One region of the Streptomyces sp. NPDC053542 genome, then DNA from elsewhere that is predicted to be linked to it. Evidence: riboswitches for the same ligand, from Rfam matches in the RefSeq annotation. Region 1 holds a riboswitch; the other holds the start of a gene.
The links. A riboswitch is a leader RNA that binds a small molecule or an ion and turns the genes downstream of it on or off. The one in region 1 is predicted to bind glycine.

Region 1 (10,138 bases):
GGTCCTCGGCCTGCTGGCCGTCCAGCTCGGAGTCGCGCAGGTCGACCAGGACCAGGTGCACGTCGGTGCCGCCGGAGAGCACGTTGACGCCCGACGCGCGCGCGTCGGGGGAGGTCAGACGCTCGGCGAGGAGCTTGGCGCCCTCGACGGTGCGCTGCTGGCGCTCCTTGAAGTCCTCCGAGGCGGCGACCTTGAAGGAGACCGCCTTGGCCGCGATCACGTGCTCCAGGGGGCCGCCCTGGAAGCCCGGGAAGACCGAGGAGTTCAGCTTCTTCGCGAAGTCCTTCTTGGCCAGGATGATGCCGCCGCGCGGACCGCCGAGCGTCTTGTGCGTGGTGGAGGTCACGATGTCGGCGTGCTCGACCGGGTTCGGGTGCAGACCCGCGGCGACCAGGCCGGCGAAGTGCGCCATGTCGACCCACAGGTACGCGCCGACCTCGTCGGCGATGCGCCGGAAGGCGGCGAAGTCGAGCTGGCGCGGGTACGCCGACCAGCCCGCGATGATCACCTTGGGGCGGTGCTCCTTGGCGAGCTGCTCGACCTCGGCCATGTCGACCAGGCCGTTGCCGTCGACGTGGTAGGGGACCACGTTGAACTGCTTGCCGGAGAAGTTCAGGCGCATGCCGTGGGTGAGGTGCCCGCCGTGCGCCAGGTCGAGGCCCAGGATCGTGTCGCCCGGCTTGGCCATGGCGAACAGCGCTGCCTGGTTCGCGGAGGCGCCGGAGTGCGGCTGCACGTTGGCGTACTCGGCGCCGAACAGCTCCTTGACCCGGTCGATCGCGATCTGCTCGGTGACGTCGACGTGCTCGCAGCCGCCGTAGTAGCGGCGGCCGGGGTAGCCCTCGGCGTACTTGTTGGTGAGGACCGAGCCCTGGGCCTCCATGACGGCGACCGGAGCGAAGTTCTCCGACGCGATCATCTCGAGGGTGGACTGCTGACGGTGGAGTTCGGCGTCGACAGCGGCGGCGACGTCGGGGTCGAGCTCATGGAGGGAGCTGTTGAGAAGCGACATGAGTCTTCCTGGGTGGGAGCCTCCGAGGGGCTTGTGGCCCCTCGGCACGGCGGGCGGGCGTAGGTCAGCCGGCGGTGAAAGCGGTGTACTCGTCGGCGGAGAGCAGGTCCTCCGGCTCGCCGCTCAGCTTCACCTTGAACAGCCAGCCGCCCTCGAAGGGGGCGGAATTCACCAGCGACGGGTCGTTCGCCACGTCCTCGTTGACCTCCGTGACCTCACCGTCGACCGGGGAGTAGAGATCGCTGACGGACTTGGTCGACTCCAGCTCGCCGCAGGACTCACCCGCGGTGACGGTGTCGCCGACCTCGGGGAGCTGGGCGTAGACGACATCGCCGAGCGCGTTGGCCGCGTGCTCGGTGATGCCGACCGTCGAGACGCCGTCCACGGCGGCCGACAGCCACTCGTGCTCCTTGCTGTACCGGAGCTGCTGGGGGTTGCTCATGGTTCGATTCTCCTGGATGCGCGGGAATGATCGTGCAGAGGGTCTTGACAGGTGAGACGCGAACGCGTCACTTCTACCGTCCGCAGGCACTTCTACCGTCCGTACGGAGCGGCCGTGGCGGGTTGCGCCACGCCGGGCGGCTACTTCTCCCGCTTGTAGAAGGGCAGCGCGACGACCTCGTACGGCTCGTGCTTGCCGCGGATGTCCACGGCGACGCCCTTCGTGCCCGGCTCGGCGTGCGCCGCGTCCACGTAAGCCATCGCGATGGGCTTGCCGAGGGTGGGGGAGGGGGCGCCGGAGGTGACGGTGCCGATGGCGGTGCCCTCGGCGTCCACGACCGGGTAGCCCGCGCGCGGCACGCGGCGGCCCTCGGCGATCAGCCCGACCAGCTTGCGCGGCGGGTTCTGCTCGGCGCGCTCGGCGGCCGCCGCCAGCGCGTCCCGGCCCACGAAGCGGCCCTCGTTCCCGGGCTTCTCGAACTTCACGACCCGGCCCAGGCCCGCGTCGAACGGCGTCAGGGAGGTGGACAGCTCGTTCCCGTACAGCGGCATGCCCGCCTCCAGGCGCAGCGTGTCGCGGCAGGACAGGCCGCAGGGGACCAGTCCGGCGTCCTTGCCCGCCTCGGTCAGCGCCTCCCAGAGGGCGACCGCGTCGGCGGGCCGGGCGAACAGCTCGAAGCCGTCCTCGCCGGTGTAGCCGGTCCGCGCGATCAGCGCCTCGACGCCCGCGACGGTGCCGGGCAGGCCCGCGTAGTACTTCAGGCCGTCCAGGTCGGCGTCGGTGAGACTCTTCAGGATGCCCGCGGACTCCGGGCCCTGGACGGCGAGCAGCGCGTACGCGTCGCGGTCGTCCCGCACGGCGGCGTCGAAGCCGGCCTGCCGGTCGCGCAGCGCGTCCAGCACGGTCTGCGCGTTGGAGGCGTTGGCCACGACCATGTACTCCTGGTCGGCCAGCCGGTAGACGATCAGGTCGTCCAGGATGCCGCCGTCCTCCTGGCAGATCATCGTGTACCGGGCGCGGCCCGGCTTGACCGAGCCGATGTTGCCGACCAGCGCGTAGTCGAGGAGGTCGGCCGCCTGCGGCCCGGTGACGGTGATCTCGCCCATGTGGGAGAGGTCGAAGAGGCCGGCGCGGGTGCGGACGGCGACGTGCTCGTCGCGCTCGCTGCCGTAGCGCAGCGGCATGTCCCAGCCGGCGAAGTCGGTCATGGTCGCGCCGAGCGCGCGATGCGTGGCATCGAGCGCGGTACGACGGGGTTCACTCATGGCAGCGGGCTCCCGGGGGATGGACGACAGGGACGTATCGGACGTCTCCCCATCTGTCATCGGAACCTGAGAGGTTCACCGACAGCCCCGATCGGGGCTTCGGCTTGCACCTTGGGTGGGGCCGCACCCGGGCGGCCCGCTTTTCAGATCTGCCTCGTCCGCGCAGTACAGGGGCCTGAGAGATTCAAGGGAGTACTTGCTCCTTCGGCGCCCCGCCGTGGCCTGGCGGGAACTCTCCCGCGCGGATTCAAGCGGCCGGTATGCAGTTGAGCGCCGGTGTGCGGTCGCGGTGCACGTGGCGCGCACATCATTGCACGGCGGCGCCGGATAGAGGAGTCCCGGCCCGCACACCCCGTGTGCCCCGCCCGACCTGACCCGCGCTTGAAGCTCATTACCTTTTCTTGACACTCTGCGGGTAGGGGGACATCCAGTGAACCAACGGGGAGGGCGATCACGGTGCAGAGGCAAGCCGTATGCGCGACGACAGCGGGGGTCGCGCCCGGCGCGGTGCCGCGCCGCGCCCGCGCGCCCAAGGCGGTGGCGCGTCCCGGCCGCGGCGCGCCGGTGATGGACCTGCGCGGCACGGAAGGCGAGGCGGCCGTGAGGGAGCTGGGCTTCCCCGCGGGCGGCCTGGTCGTCGTCTCGGGCCTGCCCGGCAGCGGCAAGAGCACGCTGATGCACCGCGTGGTGCCCGCGCTCGACCGGGCCGGCGTGCCCGTGCACCGCATCGACTCCCAGGACGTACGGGAGCGCTGGGAGTCGGGCCGGCTCGGCAGGCTGCCGTACGGCCTGGTCCGCCCGCTGGTGCGGGCCGCGCACTACCACGGCCTGCGGCAGGCGCTGCGCTCCGGCGGCAGCGTGGTCGTGCACGACTGCGGCACGCTCGCCTGGGTGCGCCGCTGGATCGCGCGCACCGCCCGGCGGGAGGGCCGTGAGCTGCATCTCGTCCTGCTCGACGTGCCGCCGGCGGTGGCGCTCTCCGGGCAGCGGGCCAGGGGCCGCGGGGTGTCCGGTTACGCCTTCGGGCGGCACCGCCGCGCGGTCCGGCGGCTGCTGGCCAGGGCCCGGTCGGCGCGGCTGCCGAAGGGGTTCACGGCGTCGGTGCTGCTGGACCGGCGGGCGGCGGACGCGCTGGAGCGGACGACGTTCGGCTGACATCCGGCTGACGGGACCGCGCGCTTCGGTTCCCGGGTGTGACGCGTGGTCTTGGTCCGGGTGTGAGACGGGCCATGAAGAACCGGCCGGTCGGACGCTAGGGTTTTCGACCAGGCAGCGCGGTACGAAGCGGGTGGGTGACCATGGACATTCCGGAGCAGAGCATCCCTGGGCAGGGCATTTCCGAGCAGGGCATTCCGCAGTTGGCCTGGCCGGCCAACGAGCTGGAAGAGGTGCTCGCCGCGTCCGTCGGCCACCCGCACGCCGGCGCCCGGATCGTCGAGGTGCTCGGCCGCAGTCGGATCTGGGTGCCGCTGCCCAAGGGCGGCGGCCCCGAGAGCGCGGGCCTCGGGCAACCGGGCCTGGACCTGCCCACGGTCGAGCTGCCCGACGGCATGGCGTACGTCCCCGTCTTCAGCTCCGAGCAGGAGTTCATGAAGGTCGTCGGGGAGCACATGTCGTTCACCGTCGCCCCGGCCCGCGAGTTCGCCCGCGGCCTGCCGCCGAAGATCGGCATCGCGGTGAACCCGGACGGCACCGTCGGCGCACCGCTGCCGCCGCCCGCCGTGGCCGAGCTGTGCCGCGGTGACATGCCGCGCGACGGCCTGCCCTCGGGCGGCCGGGTGCGGCTGTACGAGCCGGACTGGCAGGACGAGCCGGTGGACTTCCTCGCCGCGGCGGGGCTGGAGTTCTCCGGCGTGCCGTACGTCATGACCGCCCGCCGCTGCCTCGCGAACATCGAGGGCGACGCGCCCACGCTCTTCGTCGGCGTGCAGGTCGCCGACCCGGCGGCGGCGCTCCAGGACCAGGGGCAGCGGGACGGCGCGCTGGCCGCCCTGGGCCGGGCGCTCGGCGCCGTACCGGTGCCCTGGCCCGTCCAGCTGGTCATGCTGGACATCGCCCAGGACCCCGTCGTGGACTGGATGCGGGAGCGGGTCCGGCCCTTCTACGCGCAGGACCTGATGTAACGCGAACGCGGCCGCGAACCCGCCCGTACCGGGGCGGATCACTCGCGCCCGGCCCGCGCCCGGCCCCGGCCGCGCGCCGGACCCGCCCTTAAGCTGGTGCAATGACCGGGCGGGCGCCCTTGCGCGCCTGCCGAGAGAAGGGACGGGGACACGTGAGCGCGGGTGCGCATCAGGGAGCGGCGGCCGGCCAGGTCGAGCAGGTGCTGCAGCAGGTCTCGCCCGGCCGGTACGACGCCTATGAGGCGCTGCTGCAGGCGCTGGCCGGGGGCCAGGTGTGGATGCTGCTGTGGCAGGGCAGCGCCGGGGCCCCCGATGCGCAGTACGGCAACATGGAGGTCGACGGGCTCGGCTACGCGCCGTGCGTGACCTCCCCGGCGGAGCTCGCGGCCAGCGGCTGGACCCGCGCCCACGAAGTGGTCTCCGGGCCCGAGATCGCCGCCGCGCTCTACCCCGACCGCTGGGGCCTGTGGCTGAACCCGCACGCGCCGGGCGGCGGCGTCGGCGTCCCCTGGCTGGACCTGCGCCGGATCGCCGGCGGCCTGGACCGGCTGCCCGCGGGACCCTTGCGGATCACCGAACCGGCCGTGGAGATCCCGCAGTTCTACGCCCTCCTCGGGCAGAACGCGCACCGCACCCCGGCGGTGCGCTCGCTGCGCCGCGCCTGGGTGCAGCCCGCGCTCGGCGTCCCGTACCTGGCGATCGGTCTGGAGCTGTACGACACCGGTCCGGCCGCCGTGGAGTCGGTACGGCTGATGATGCAGCAGTCCATCGGCGCGGTTCCGGAGGGACTGCCTGTCTCGACGGTGGCGCTGGAGGACGAATACGACCCGGTGGGCATGTGGATGCGGGCCTACGCCCGCCCCTTCTTCGACCGCGGTGCGCAGGACCCGACCGCCGCCCCCACCGCCCCCCACGGCTACGGCTACCCCCGTCCCTACTGAGGTCACGCGCGCCCCCATCACGGCGTGAAAGTGTTGTCGCCCCGCACGCCGACGTGTGCCGAATTGCCCTCCTGTGTACCGTCGTTGAGGTCGCCGTCGGGCGGGGGTGCGAACCGCTGAGCCGTCCCGGATGTCCGTATAACGGAATGCCGTGGAGCACATCACAGTTGCGCATCCTTTCCCCGGCAGGGCTGGTGACTGATCGCGACTCGGATGAAGACTCCCGCAGCAGGGTCTGGACCCTGTGTGCGACGGGCAACTCGACCGCTGTCGCGCGGACATCCGAAAAACGCTGAGCTGCAAGACCTCCGGACGTCCGCCGGCGCGCACACCAGTGATGTGAACCGAGCCGCCGACGCGGCGGACATGGGCCGGCCAAGCGCGGCCGAGAGGGGTCTAAGGCACGTGACCGCACCGATCGAGACCACCGGGGCGGCTGCCGAGGCGCAGCCGGAAGCGGTGCTGGAAGGCGTGTCGAGCAAGCGGATCGAGGGCCGCTCGCTCGGTCAGATCGCCTGGCTGCGCTTCAAACGCGACAAGGTCGCGGTGGCCGGTGCCATCGTTGTCATCCTCCTCATCGTGATCGCGGCGCTCTCCCGGCCCCTGCAGTCACTCCTCGGCCTGGACCCGAACGAGCCGAACCAGTCGCTGATCGACCCCAACACCACCCTGCCGCTCGGCGACTTCGGCGGCATGAGCGCGGACCACCCGCTCGGCGTGGACCCCAAGTTCGGCCGCGACCTGCTCGCGCGGGTCCTGGAGGGCTCCTGGGTCTCGCTGATCGTGGCGTTCGGCGCGACGCTGCTGTCGGTGGCGATCGGCACGGTCCTCGGCGTGGTGGCGGGCTTCTACCGCGGCCGGGTGGACGCGGTGATCAGCCGGATGATGGACGTCTTCCTGGCGTTCCCGCTGCTGCTCTTCGCCATCGCCATCTCCGCCTCGCTGCAGGGCGGCGCCTTCGGCCTGGAGGGTCTGCCGCTGCACATCTCGGTCCTGATCTTCGTGATCGGCTTCTTCAACTGGCCGTACATGGGCCGCATCGTGCGGGCCCAGACGCTGTCGCTGCGGGAGCGCGAATTCGTCGACGCCGCCCGCGGGATGGGCGCCCGCGGACCGTTCATCCTCTTCCGGGAGCTGCTGCCGAACCTGGTGGGGCCCATCGTCGTGTACTCCACGCTGCTGATCCCCTCGAACATCCTCTTCGAGGCGGCGCTCAGCTTCCTCGGTGTCGGCATCCAGCCCCCGCAGTCCTCCTGGGGCGGAATGCTGAACCAGGCGGTCAAGTACTACGAGGTCGACCCCCAGTACATGCTCGTCCCCGGCCTCGCGATCTTCGTCACCGTACTCGCGTTCAACCTGCTCGGTGACGGCCTGCGGGACGCGCTGGACCCGCGCAGCCGCTGACGCCGTTCCGGCAGCGCCCGGGCGGTCCCGGCTAGTTCCACCGAAGTTTCCGACGAACGAAGGGGAAACCGAGCATCATGCGAAGGTCAGTTCCGGTCGCGGCGATCGCGGCCATATCCAGTGCGGGCCTTTTGCTGGCCGGCTGCAGTGGCGGCAAGGACGCGAACGGAGGCGAGTCCGCGGCGAACGCCGCGACGAAGGGCATCGTCAACGCCTCGGACGCGAAGGGCGGGACGGTCAACTACGCGATCAGCGACGCCCCCGAGTCCTTCGACCCGGGCAACACCTACTACGCCTTCATCTACAACTTCAGCCGTCTCTACGCGCGTCCGCTCACCACCTTCAAGCCGGCCCCCGGCGAGAAGGGCAACGAGCTGGTACCCGACCTCGCCGAGTCGATGGGCAAGCCCACCGACGGCGGCAGGACCTGGACGTACAAGCTCCGCAAGGGCGTGAAGTACGAGGACGGCAAGCCCGTCACCTCGCAGGACGTGAAGTACGCGGTGGAGCGCTCCAACTTCGCGCGCGACACCCTCTCGCTCGGCCCGAACTACTTCCAGCAGTTCCTGAAGGACGAGGACAAGTACAAGGGCCCGTACAAGGACAAGTCCAAGGCCGGGCTGAAGTCCATCGAGACGCCGGACGACCACACGATCGTCTTCCACCTGAAGAAGCCGTTCGCGGAGTTCGACTACCTGGTGTCCGCGCCGCAGACCGCGCCGGTCCCGCAGGCCAAGGACAAGGGCGCCGACTACACCAAGAGCGTCGTCTCCAGCGGCTCGTACAAGTTCCAGAGCTACCAGGAGGGCAAGCAGCTCACCCTGGTGCGCAACCCGCAGTGGTCCGCCAAGACCGACCCGCTGCGCAAGCAGCTCCCGGACAAGATCGTCCTGAAGATGAAGGTCGCCCAGTCGACCATCGACAAGGACCTGCAGTCCGGCAACACCCACATCGACCTCGCCGGGCGCGGCGTCGACGGCCAGACCCAGGCCCAGCTGCTGACCGACTCCAAGCTCAAGGCCAACACGGACAACGCGCTCGGCCAGCGGCTGGTCTACACGGCGATCAACTCCAAGGTGAAGCCGTTCGACAAGCTGGAGTGCCGCCAGGCCGTCCAGTACGCGATCGACAAGAAGGCCGTGCAGACCTCGCTCGGCGGCCCGATCCGCGGTGACATCGCCTCCACCGTCCTGCCGACCGACATCGCCGGGTACCAGAAGTTCGACATGTACCCGCAGAAGTACGACGCCAAGGACCAGCTCGACCTGACCGAGGCGAAGAAGAAGTGGAAGGAGTGCGGCGCCGGCAAGGTGGACACCACCATCCTCGCCCGCTCCGACCGCCAGGACGAGGTCGACGCGGCCACCACCGTCATCGACTCGCTGAAGAAGATCGGCATCAACGCCAAGATCCAGCAGTACCCGACGAGCAAGTACTTCTCGGACTACGCGGGCGTGCCGAAGTTCAACAAGAAGAACAACGTCGGCCTGATCATGATGCAGTGGGGCTCGGACTTCCCGACCGGCTACGGCTACCTGCAGCAGATCCTGAACGGCAAGGCGATCAGCCAGTCCGGCAACACCAACCTCTCCGAGCTGGACAACCCGGAGATCAACAAGCTGCTCGACACCGCCATCGCCAACACCGACCAGGCCGCGCGCGAGAAGGCGTACGCCGAGATCGACAAGAAGACGATGGAGCAGGCGGTGATCGTGCCGCTGACCTACTTCAAGGTGCTGATGTACCGCTCGCCGGAGGCCACGAACCTGGTGTCCACCTCGGCCTTCAGCGGTCAGTACGACTACCTCAACGTCGGCATCAAGAAGTAGCAGCCCCGGAAGGCAGGTGAAGGCATTGGTGCCCGCCGGCGGCGGCCGGCGGGCACCGACGCCGCAGTCCCGTGTTCTCGTACATCATCCGCAGGTTGATCAGCGCAGTGATCCTGCTGCTGATCGTCAGCGCGGTCACCTTCGGCATCTTCTTCGTGCTGCCGAAGCTGGCCGGGCAGTCCTCCGACCAGCTCGCGCAGCAGTACATCGGCAAGGCCCCCACGCCCGCGGACATCGCCGCGGTGAAGAAGAACCTCGGCTTGGACAAGCCGGTGTACGAGCAGTTCTGGGACTTCCTCAAGGGCATCTTCGTCGGCGTCGACTACAAGTTCGGGCCCGAAGCGGTCCGCTGCAACTTCCCGTGCTTCGGGTACTCCTTCAAGACCCACATCGAGGTCTGGCCCGAGATCCAGTCCCGGCTCCCGGTGACCCTCTCGCTGGCCGCGGGTGCCGCCGTGGTCTGGGTCGTCTCCGGCGTCGCCACCGGCGTGCTCTCCGCGCTCCGTCCCGGTTCGCTCTTCGACCGGGCGGCGATGGGCGTGGCGCTGGCCGGCGTCTCGCTCCCCATGTTCTTCACCGGCGCCCTGGCGCTGGCCCTCTTCACCTACCAATGGCCGATCTTCGAGCGCAGTGATTACGTACCGCTGCTGGAGGACCCGTTCGGCTGGGCGCGCACGCTCGTCCTGCCCTGGGTCACCCTGGCGTTCCTCTACTCGGCGCTGTACGCCCGGCTCACCCGCGCCGGCATGCTGGAAACGCTGAACGAGGACTACATCCGTACCGCACGGGCCAAGGGCCTGCACGAGCGCAAGGTCGTCGTCCGGCACGGCCTGCGCGCCGCGCTCACCCCGATCATCACCGTCTTCGGCATGGACCTCGGCCTGCTGCTCGGCGGCGCGCTCATCACCGAGCAGGTCTTCTCCCTCCAGGGCGTGGGCGCCTTCGCCGTCCAGGCGATCACCGCCAACGACCTGCCCAACATCCTCGGCGTCACCCTGCTCGCCGCCTTCTTCATCGTCCTGTGCAACCTGGTGGTGGACGTCCTGTACGCCGCCGTCGACCCGCGGGTGAGGCTCTCGTGACCGACTCCGACGACCTGACCAAGACCACCGCGACGGCGGA
Region 2 (10,138 bases), on a different contig from region 1:
ATGCCGAGGCGAGCCGGTTCTGCTCCAACTGCGGCGCGCCGCTGCGCGCCGGTGGGCAGGCCGAGCGTCCCTCCGAGACGACCTCGACCATCTCCATTTCGGGTATCGAGGCGTATGACGCGGAGTCGACGGGGCAGACCCCGATGCCTTCGCTGTCCCCCGAGGCCCAGGCCGCCGTGGACGCGCTGCCGCTCGGCTCCGCGCTCCTCGTCGTGCGCCGGGGCCCCAATTCCGGCAGCCGCTTCCTGCTGGACGGTGAGCTGACCACGGCGGGCCGTCATCCGCAGAGTGACATCTTCCTGGACGACGTGACGGTCTCCCGCAGCCATGTGGAATTCCACCGCGGTCAGGACGGCAGCTTCACCGTCAGGGACGTCGGCAGCCTGAACGGCACCTACGTCAACCGTGAGCGGATCGACTCCGTTCCGCTGGCGAACGGCGACGAGGTGCAGATCGGCAAGTTCCGCCTGGTCTTCTACGCGAGCCAGCGGGGCGTCGGCATCTGACCGGCCAGGGAAGGCACATGCACCACACACCGTCCGGCGGTGCCGGTTCCTCCGGCACCGCCGCCGCGGGCGGCGAGCTGGTGAGCATCGGTACGGTGCTCAATCTGCTGCGCGACGAATTCCCCGAGGTCACGATCTCCAAGATCCGCTTCCTGGAGTCCGAGGGCCTGGTCGAGCCGCAGCGTACGCCGTCCGGGTACCGCAAGTTCAGCACCGAGGACGTCGAGCGGCTGGCGGGCGTGCTGCGGATGCAGCGCGACCACTACCTGCCGCTGAAGGTCATCCGCGAGCACCTGGACGCCGTGGCGCGCGGTGAGGACGTGCAGCTCCCGGCGCCAGCCTCGGCGCCCGGGGAGTTCCTGGACGGTGTACAGGAGTCGTCCGGTGAGCATCCGACGGCCGCCCGGATCGGCCGCGACGAGCTGCTCGCCGCCACTGAGGTGGACGAGTCCGAGCTCGCGGACTGGGAGGCGTACGGTCTGCTCGCCCCGGCGTCCGACGGCGGGTACGGCATCGAAGCCGTGGCGGTCGCCAAGCTCGTCGCCGAGCTCGGCCGCTTCGGCCTGGAAGCGCGTCATCTGCGGGCGGTGAAGGCCGCCGCGGAGCGCGAGGCGGGCCTGATCGAGCAGGTCGTGGCGCCGCTGAAGCGGCACCGCAACCCGCAGACCAGGGCCCATGCGGAGGCCACGGCCAGGGAGCTGGCCACGCTCTCCGTACGACTTCATGCGGCCTTGGTCCAGGCCGCCCTCCACGTCCGGCTGCCGTGACCTTGGGTGCGGTCACCCCCGCCGAGGGGGTGCCCGACTACCCAAACCGGCCGGGCACGTCCTAGGGTTGCTGTGTGAACGAGCTCGACGTCGTGGGTGTCCGGGTGGAAATGCCTTCCAACCAACCAATCGTGCTGTTGCGCGAGGTGGGAGGCGACCGCTACCTGCCCATTTGGATCGGGCCCGGCGAGGCGACCGCCATCGCCTTCGCCCAGCAGGGCATGGCCCCTGCCAGGCCGCTGACGCACGACCTGTTCAAGGACGTGCTGGAGGCGGTGGGCCAGGAGCTGTCCCAGGTGCGCATCACGGACCTGCGGGAAGGTGTCTTCTACGCCGAGCTGGTCTTCGCCAGTGGCGTGGAGGTCAGCGCCCGCCCGTCCGACGCCATAGCGCTGGCGCTGCGCACGGGTACGCCGATCTACGGGACCGACGGGGTGCTGGACGATGCCGGCATCGCGATCCCGGATGAGCAGGAGGACGAGGTGGAGAAGTTCCGCGAGTTCCTCGATCAGATCTCGCCCGAGGACTTCGGCACCAACAGCCAGTAGCGCCACAGCGGGCGCCGCGCCGTCAGGGAGCGAGCGAGGCGCACGACAGCACACCCGGCGCACAACCCACCAGACATTCCCCGCATAAAGTCACGTGAAACCACTCGTAGGGTGATTATCACTCGGCGTGGCGAGCGCGGCGATCGTTGACGCACCCCGAGTGACTGCATACCGTCGATAAGGCAGGTCCCGTCCGGGACGTGAAGGACGGAGGTCGGCGTGGCAATCACCGGCGACGGTACGGCGGCGGGAGGGGCATTGCCGCTTCACACTGGCGCGGCGAATCGTGCCCCGGTAAACCGTGCCCCGGCACAGGCCGCCGGGAAGCCGGCCGGCCCGGGCAGCGAGACCGTCGGATACCGAGGGCCGACGGCATGTGCCGCCGCGGGGATCACTTACCGGCAGCTGGACTACTGGGCGCGTACGGGTCTGGTCGAGCCCAGCGTGCGGCCCGCGTACGGCTCGGGCACCCAGCGGCTCTACAGCTTCCGGGACGTCGTCGTCCTGAAGATCGTCAAGCGGCTGCTGGACACCGGCGTCTCGCTGCAGAACATCCGCACGGCCGTGCAGCACCTCGCCTCCCGCGAACTGTCCGATCTGGCGCAGATGACGCTGATGAGCGATGGCGCGACGGTGTACGAGTGCACCTCGCCCGACGAGGTCGTCGATCTGCTCCAGGGGGGCCAGGGCGTCTTCGGTATCGCGGTCGGCGTGGTCTGGCGGGACGTGGAGGCCGGGCTGTCCCAGCTGCACGGAGAGCGCGTGGACACCGGGGAGACCCTCATCGGCCACAATCCCCACGACGAGCTGGCCCGCCGGAGGAACCGCGCGGTCTAGAACGGCACGTGCAGGCGCACGGTACGACGCGGAGTGCGGAAGCCGTCGTACGGCTCCTGCCGGAGCGCTCCCGGCCCGCCGCGCGGCCGATTGTCAGTGGCGTACGGCACCATCAGTGACGTGAGACGTGCGCCGACGATCCTGCATCTGGACATGGATGCGTTCTTCGCGGCCGCCGAGCAGGCGGCCAAGCCCAGCCTGCGCGGGAAGCCCGTGGTGGTGGGCGGCATCGGCGGGCGCGGCGTCGTCTCCACCGCGTCGTACGAGGCCCGTGTCTTCGGCGTCCGCTCGGCCATGCCCACCGCCCAGGCCCGCCGCCTCTGCCCCAACGCCGCGTACCTCACGCCCCGCTTTCACGTCTACCGCCAGGTGAGCGAAAAGGTCATGGCGCTGCTGCACGAGCTGTCGCCGCTGGTGGAGCCGCTGAGCCTGGACGAGGCGTTCGTGGACCTGGAGGCCGGCGGGGTCGCCGACGACGCCGTATCGGCCCGTGCGGTGGGGGAGCAGCTGCGCCGCGACATCCTCGAGGTCACGGGACTGACCGGCTCGGTGGGCCTCGCGGGCGCCAAGATGCTCGCGAAGATCGCGTCCGAGCAGGCCAAGCCGGACGGCCTGCGACTGATAGAGCCGGGCACCGAGCGCGAGCTGCTCGGGCCGATGACCGTGCGGACGCTGCCGGGCGTCGGCCCGGCCACGGCCGAGGCGCTGCGCAAGGCCGGCATCCACACGGTCGCGGAGACCGCCGAGGCCGGCGAGGCGGAGCTGGTGCGGCTGCTCGGGCGGGCGCACGGCACGGGGCTGTACGCGATGGCGCTGGGCCAGGACGACCGGCCGGTGGTCGCGGAGCGGGACGCCAAGTCGATCTCCGTCGAGGACACCTTCGAGGTGGACCTCACCGACCGTACGAGGGTGCGTGCCGAGGTGATGCGGCTGGCGGACCGCTGCGTACAGCGGCTGCGCGCGGCCGGACGCTCGGGCCGTACGGTCGTGCTGAAGGTGCGTAACTACGACTTCTCCACGCTGACCAGGTCCGAGACGCAGCGCGGGCCGACGGACGACCCCGCGGTGGTGCGGGAGGCGGCGGGGCGGCTGCTGGACCTGATCGACACGACGGGCGGGGTGCGGCTGCTCGGCGTGGGGGTGACCGGCCTCGCCGACTTCACGCAGGAGGACCTCTTCGCGCAGGTGGCGACGGAGCGGGCGGCCGAGGAGGCCCGGCTCATGGAGGAGGCCAGGGCGACGGCCGGGGCGGCGGAGGACGGGGCGGCAGAAGAGGCCGAGGAGGCCCCTGAGCGGCCCAGGAAGTGGCTGCCGGGCCTGGACGTGGTCCATGCCGAGTACGGCCCCGGATGGGTCCAGGGAAGCGGCCTGGGGCGGGTCACCGTACGGTTCGAGCAGCCCTGGTCCGCGCCGGGGCGGGTGCGGACGTTCCTGGTGGACGACCCGGCGCTGACGCCGGGGGAGGCGCTGCCTCTGGTGGGCGGCGGTCCGGACGTTCCGCCGGCGGCCGATGGGACAGTGGCCGGGGAGAGCGCGCACCCGCCCATAGCCGGGGGCCCGGCCCTGCCGACAGCCCCGATGGATCGGACAGCCGCGGAGCCGCCCCCGCCTGCCGGTCAGTCCTCCGACGAGCCCGCTATCCGGCCGAAGTCCCGGTCGGCGGACCCCGCGGCCGGACGGCCGACGGCGTCCTCCCCGGCGAGCTCCGCGTCCGTGGCGGAGATATCCAGCCGGTAGTGGTGGTAGAGCTGCAGTTCCTGCTCCGGTGAGAGGTGGCGGCCCACTCCGAAGTCCGGCGCGTCCTTGATCAGCTTCCGCTCGTACGGCACGTGCAGCGCGTCGTCGACCAGCCGGCTCGGCTCCAGCGGCACGAACGCGTCCCGGCTGAAAAGCCCCGTACGGACCGCCGCCCACTCCGGCTCGCCGGTGGCGTCGTCCAGGTACACCTCGTCGACGGTGCCGATCTTGGTGCCGTGCCGGTCGAACGCCTTGCGGCCGATCAGACTGCGTGGATCGATATCGGTCTGCACTGTTCCTCCTACCTGCTGGAACTGTCCTCTGCACCCAACGAAACGGCACATTTCCCACCCTGGCCACTCGAGGGATGCCGAGCAGTCGCGCTGGTAGGCTGGTCAGCGATCGATGACCCCGTGCGGGAGAGCTCTCCGACCCCCGGGCCGGAGGCGCCGAAGGAGCAACTCCTCCCCGGAATCTCTCAGGCACCTGTACCGCGCGGACGAGATCACTCTGGAAAGCAGGGTGGGCCACGGACCAGTGCTGTGCCGGGAGCCCCTCCTCACCGACGGTGAAAACCGGACACTGCGTGCGTTCCGGTGAAGCTCTCAGGTTGAGATGACAGAGGGGGAGGCCGTCCGGGCACCAGCGCCGTGGTGCCCCTCGTAGGTCCCAGAGACCAGGAGGCCCCCGCAGATGACCACCAACCGCATCTCGTTGACCGAGCTGGAGCGCGGCACCCCGTTCGAGCAGCGCCACATCGGCCCCGACCAGGCGGCCCAGGCGAAGATGCTCGCGCACATCGGCTTCGGCTCGCTGGACGAGCTGACCGCGGCCGCCGTCCCCGACGTGATCAAGAGCGCCGAGGCGCTCGACCTGCCCCAGGGCCGTACCGAAGCGGAGGTCCTGGACGAGCTGCGGGGCCTCGCGGACCGCAACCGTGTGCTCTCCTCCATGATCGGCCTGGGGTACTACGGCACGTTCACGCCGCCGGTCATCCTGCGCAACGTCATGGAGAACCCGGCCTGGTACACCGCGTACACCCCGTACCAGCCGGAGATCTCGCAGGGCCGGCTGGAGGCCCTGCTCAACTTCCAGACCATGGTCGCCGACCTCACCGGGCTGCCCACCTCGGGCGCCTCGCTGCTGGACGAGGGCACCGCGGCCGCCGAGGCCATGGCGCTCTCCCGCCGCGTCGGCAAGGTCAAGAAGGGCGTCTTCCTCGTCGACGCCGACTGTCTGCCGCAGACCGTCGCCGTCATAGAGACCCGCGCCGAGCCCACCGGCGTCGAGGTCGTCGTCGCCGACCTGAGCGACGGCATCCCCGCCGAGATCGCCGAGCGCGGCGTCTTCGGAGTGCTGCTGCAGTACCCCGGCGCCTCCGGCGCGGTCCGCGACCCCCGCGCCCTGATCGAACAGGCTCACGAACTTGGCGCGATCGTGACCGTCGCCGCCGACCTCCTGGCGCTGACCCTGCTCACCTCGCCCGGCGAGCTCGGCGCCGACATCGCGGTCGGCACGACGCAGCGCTTCGGTGTGCCGATGGGCTTCGGCGGCCCGCACGCCGGCTTCATGGCCGTCCGGGAGAAGTTCGCCCGCAGCCTCCCCGGCCGCCTGGTCGGCGTCTCCGTCGACGCCGACGGCAACAAGGCGTACCGCCTGGCCCTGCAGACCCGCGAGCAGCACATCCGCCGCGAGAAGGCCACCAGCAACATCTGCACCGCGCAGGTCCTCCTCGCCGTCATGGCCGGCATGTACGCCGTCTACCACGGCCCCGAGGGTCTCGCCGCCATCGCCCGCCGTACCCACCGCTACGCAGCCGTCCTCGCCGAGGGCCTCCGCGCCGGCGGCATCGAGGTCGTGCACGGCACGTACTTCGACACCCTCACCGCGCGGGTCCCCGGCCGTGCCGCCGAGATCGTCGCCGCCGCCCGCGAGGCCGGCGTCAACCTCCGCCACGTCGACGCCGACCTCGTAGGCATCGCCTGTGACGAGACCACCGGGCGCGCCCAGCTCACCGCCGTGCTCGGCGCCTTCGGCGTCCAGGGCGACATCGAGCAGCTGGACGCGGCCGCCGCCGACGCGCTGCCCGAGTCCCTGCTGCGCAGCGACGACTACCTCGCGCACCCGGTCTTCCACCAGTACCGCTCCGAGACCGCGATGCTGCGCTACCTGCGCACCCTCGCCGACCGCGACTACGCGCTGGACCGCGGCATGATCCCGCTCGGCTCCTGCACGATGAAGCTGAACGCGACCACCGAGATGGAGCCGGTGACCTGGCCGCAGTTCGGCCAGCTGCACCCCTTCGCGCCGGTCGACCAGGCGCAGGGGTACCTCACCCTCATCCAGGAGCTGGAGGAGCGCCTCGCCGTCGTCACCGGCTACGACAAGGTCTCGCTGCAGCCCAACGCCGGTTCCCAGGGCGAGCTCGCGGGCCTGCTGGCGGTCCGCGCGTACCACCGCGCCAACGGCGACGAGCAGCGCACCGTCTGCCTCATCCCGTCCTCCGCGCACGGCACCAACGCCGCCAGCGCCGTGATGGCCGGCATGAAGGTCGTCGTCGTCAAGACCGGCGAGGACGGCGAGGTCGACGCCGACGACCTGCACGCCAAGATCGAGCAGTACCGTGACGAGCTGGCCGTCCTGATGGTCACCTACCCGTCCACGCACGGCGTGTTCGAGGAGCACATCACCCAGATCTGCGCGGCCGTGCACGACGCGGGCGGTCAGGTCTACGTCGACGGCGCCAACCTGAACGCGCTGGTCGGCGTCGCCGAGCCGGGCAAGTTCGGCGGCGACGTCTCGCACCTGAACCTGCACAAGACCTTCTGCATCCCGCACGGCGGCGGCGGTCCGGGCGTCGGCCCGGTCGGCGTGCGCGCGCATCTCGCGCCGTACCTCCCCAACCACCCGCTGCAGCCCACCGCGGGCCCCGAGACCGGCGTCGGCCCGATCTCCGCGGCGCCCTGGGGCTCGGCCGGCATCCTGCCGATCTCGTGGGCGTACGTCCGCCTCATGGGCGGCGAGGGCCTCAAGCGCGCCACCCAGGTCGCGGTGCTCTCCGCGAACTACATCGCCAAGCGCCTGGAGCCGCACTACCCGGTGCTCTACACCGGCCCCGGCGGCCTGGTCGCGCACGAGTGCATCATCGACGTACGGCCGCTGACCAAGGCCACCGGCGTCAGCATCGACGACGTCGCCAAGCGCCTGATCGACTACGGCTTCCACGCGCCGACGATGTCCTTCCCCGTGGCCGGCACGCTCATGATCGAGCCGACCGAGAGCGAGGACCTCGCCGAACTGGACCGTTTCTGCGACGCGATGATCGCCATCCGCGCGGAGATCGAGAAGGTCGGCACGGGGGAGTGGGACAAGGAGGACAACCCGCTGCGCAACGCCCCGCACACCGCGGCCTCCCTCACCGGCGAGTGGACCCACCCGTACACCCGTGAGGAAGCCGTGCACCCGGCCGGCGTGGACGCCGCGGCCAAGTACTGGCCGCCGGTGCGCCGCATCGACGGTGCCTACGGCGACCGCAACCTCGTGTGCTCCTGCCCGCCGCTGGAGGACTACGACGGCTGACGGCGGCGGGCGCGCCTCCTGAGGCGGCGCTCCCCGAGCTGACGGAGGGCGCTCCCTGAAGCGTCCCGGCACGTCAAAGGGCCCTCGGCGATCTCTCCGCCGGGGGCCCTGCTCGTACTTCCCGCTCACCGCGTCAGGCTGCGGTGACGACCTGCCCGGTGCCCATCGGCCGGTGCGGGTCGATGACCTGCCCGTCCGGCAGGAGCTCACCGGTGTCCTCGAAGAGGAGGACGCCGTTGCACAACAGGCTCCAGCCCTGCTCCGGGTGGTGCGCCACGAGATGGGCGGCCTCCCGGTCGGCGGACTCTGCTGACGGACACGGTGGCTGGTGCTGGCACATGGATGCTGTCTTTCGCTGCGGTGTGGTGGTGGACGTCTTCCTGCGGCTCGATGCACTGTTCATTTCGCCGCTCCCCCCGTTCGGTAGTTCGCTCCCAGTGTTGCCCTACGGACGTGATTCCGCAGGGATTTCGCAGCAGCGGTACTTACTGGATGAAGACGCATCACCCGTGCGGGCGGTTGCCGCCTCTCGTAGCGCACCTTTGGGTGGTCTCGACTGGTCATTGTGGGCTAGTCACCCGGCGGAACGATGCGTTCGGGGCGCCCACCGGACAGCAGTGCGCCCCGCGGCGAGGAGAACCGCGGGGCGCACTCCGGCGAATCGGAACCCGTCCGGTACGCGGCGCTTCGAGGGACGCCGCGTCCGGGGCCCCTAGGCCGGCGAGCTCATAAGGGACGCGGGCGTGAGGCGGAGCGTGAGACGGGACAGAAGCTCGGCGACACGGTGCGGACGGTGGGCGGCGATACCGGGGGGAGCCGGGGCCAGTGGGACCAACAGGTCCCCCGCCCCCGGGCAGCCCTCGGCGCCGTCCGCCGTGATGTCCTCGTGCAGCCACAGCGTGAGCATGTACAGCTCCGGTACGGACAGCAGCCGTGGCTGGTACGCGGCGGGCATGGATTCGGCCTGGTGCAGGGCCCGTTCGATCGCGGACACGTACGGACCCTCGCCGAAGTGCGAGAACGCCCAGCCGTCCGGCGTGAGCATGGCGTCCGCCGTGGCCAGCGCGTGCTCGCCGCCGCGGATGAGGAATCGCCAGCCGGTCAGGCGGGTACGCGGGGTGCCGCGACGGGAGACGTCGTCGAGCACATGGACGGGCAGGGGGCGTTCGGGACGCAGGGGCCCCTGGTGGACACGGAGGGCGGGGGTCGGGGCCTCACGTACGGCGGCAGGAGAGCCGAGGGCGGTGAGGACGCTGCGCAGGGCGGGAGCAGGAGCAGGGGGTACATGCAGCGGCATGGTGGGTCGCCTCTCACTTGGGAGACACGGTGGTGCTGGGCAAGTGCGGACGGCGCTGTCAGCAGGCGGGAGCAGAGCGTGGCCGACCGGGGCCATGGCCCGGCGGGGGTGTCAGCCGCTGTGCCTCAGCCTCGGAAATGCCCCGCTAGCTGGGCGCCAACTCTCTGCCTCGTCCACGAAGTTTATACGACAGGTGTTCAGTGCTTGTTTCGACTACCGCTGACGGAGATTTTTGGCAAGTCGTATTACGGCCCGTTCTCCACGGTGTTTTCGATGCAATTATGCACCCCGCCGCTCCATGGACCTCGGATTACCCCGGCGACGCGGTCGGCCTGATGTCATCGTGCTTTGGAACAGGGCCAATGCGCGGGGCCCGAGCCACCTCGGTATGCCCACGGAATGTGCCATTCGGCTCGCGCTCCCCAGCCTATCGGGGGCACCCGGCTCCCCGAGGCGTTATCGAACCGATTGCCGGGCATCATCGACCGCACGGGCCCGCGGCCGCGGGTCGGCCACGTCAGGAGGGACGCTTCAATGGGGGAGAAGGTCACGGCCGGTGGAAATATCCACGACGACCGGCAGCGTTATCGAAGAAGGCTGAGCGAGTGCCTGGAGGGTTTGGCGAGGCTCCTGGACGAGAAGCGCTTCGACCGCCCGAAGAACCTCATGGGCATAGAGATAGAATTGAATCTTGCCAGCGCCGACGGCATGCCCAGGATGATGAACTCCGAGGTGCTGGAGCGCATCGCCAGCCGGGATTTCCAGACCGAGCTCGCCCAGTTCAATCTTGAAGTCAATATCCTGCCGCACCGCCTCTCCGGGCGCGTGCTGGACCAGCTCGCCGAAGAACTGCGCACCGGCCTCGCC

Region 2: it holds a riboswitch for glycine, as region 1 does, so the genes downstream of both, gcvP (aminomethyl-transferring glycine dehydrogenase) here and gcvT (glycine cleavage system aminomethyltransferase GcvT) in region 1, are expected to answer to the same signal.

Annotation. Positions count from the first base shown of each region.
Region 1 is NZ_JBITXL010000003.1:271,125-281,262, reverse strand. It holds gene glyA (serine hydroxymethyltransferase) at 1-1,012, opposite strand, end outside; gene gcvH (glycine cleavage system protein GcvH) at 1,077-1,454, opposite strand; gene gcvT (glycine cleavage system aminomethyltransferase GcvT) at 1,595-2,719, opposite strand; glycine riboswitch at 2,873-2,969, opposite strand; gene ACIGXO_RS09155 (AAA family ATPase) at 3,176-3,874, shown strand; gene ACIGXO_RS09150 (enhanced serine sensitivity protein SseB) at 4,018-4,842, shown strand; gene ACIGXO_RS09145 (enhanced serine sensitivity protein SseB C-terminal domain-containing protein) at 4,995-5,783, shown strand; gene ACIGXO_RS09140 (ABC transporter permease) at 6,189-7,187, shown strand; gene ACIGXO_RS09135 (ABC transporter substrate-binding protein) at 7,265-9,016, shown strand; gene ACIGXO_RS09130 (ABC transporter permease) at 9,088-10,098, shown strand; gene ACIGXO_RS09125 (ABC transporter ATP-binding protein) at 10,095-10,138, shown strand, end outside.
Region 2 is NZ_JBITXL010000009.1:6,897-17,034, forward strand. It holds gene ACIGXO_RS24540 (FHA domain-containing protein) at 1-506, shown strand, start outside; gene ACIGXO_RS24545 (MerR family transcriptional regulator) at 524-1,273, shown strand; gene ACIGXO_RS24550 (bifunctional nuclease family protein) at 1,348-1,821, shown strand; gene ACIGXO_RS24555 (MerR family transcriptional regulator) at 2,041-2,658, shown strand; partial or broken gene ACIGXO_RS24560 (DNA polymerase IV) at 2,779-4,134, shown strand; gene ACIGXO_RS24565 (PRC-barrel domain-containing protein) at 4,275-4,739, opposite strand; glycine riboswitch at 4,802-4,899, shown strand; gene gcvP (aminomethyl-transferring glycine dehydrogenase) at 5,089-7,974, shown strand; gene ACIGXO_RS24575 (DUF5999 family protein) at 8,108-8,314, opposite strand; gene ACIGXO_RS24580 (hypothetical protein) at 8,687-9,271, opposite strand; gene ACIGXO_RS24585 (glutamate-cysteine ligase family protein) at 9,806-10,138, shown strand, end outside.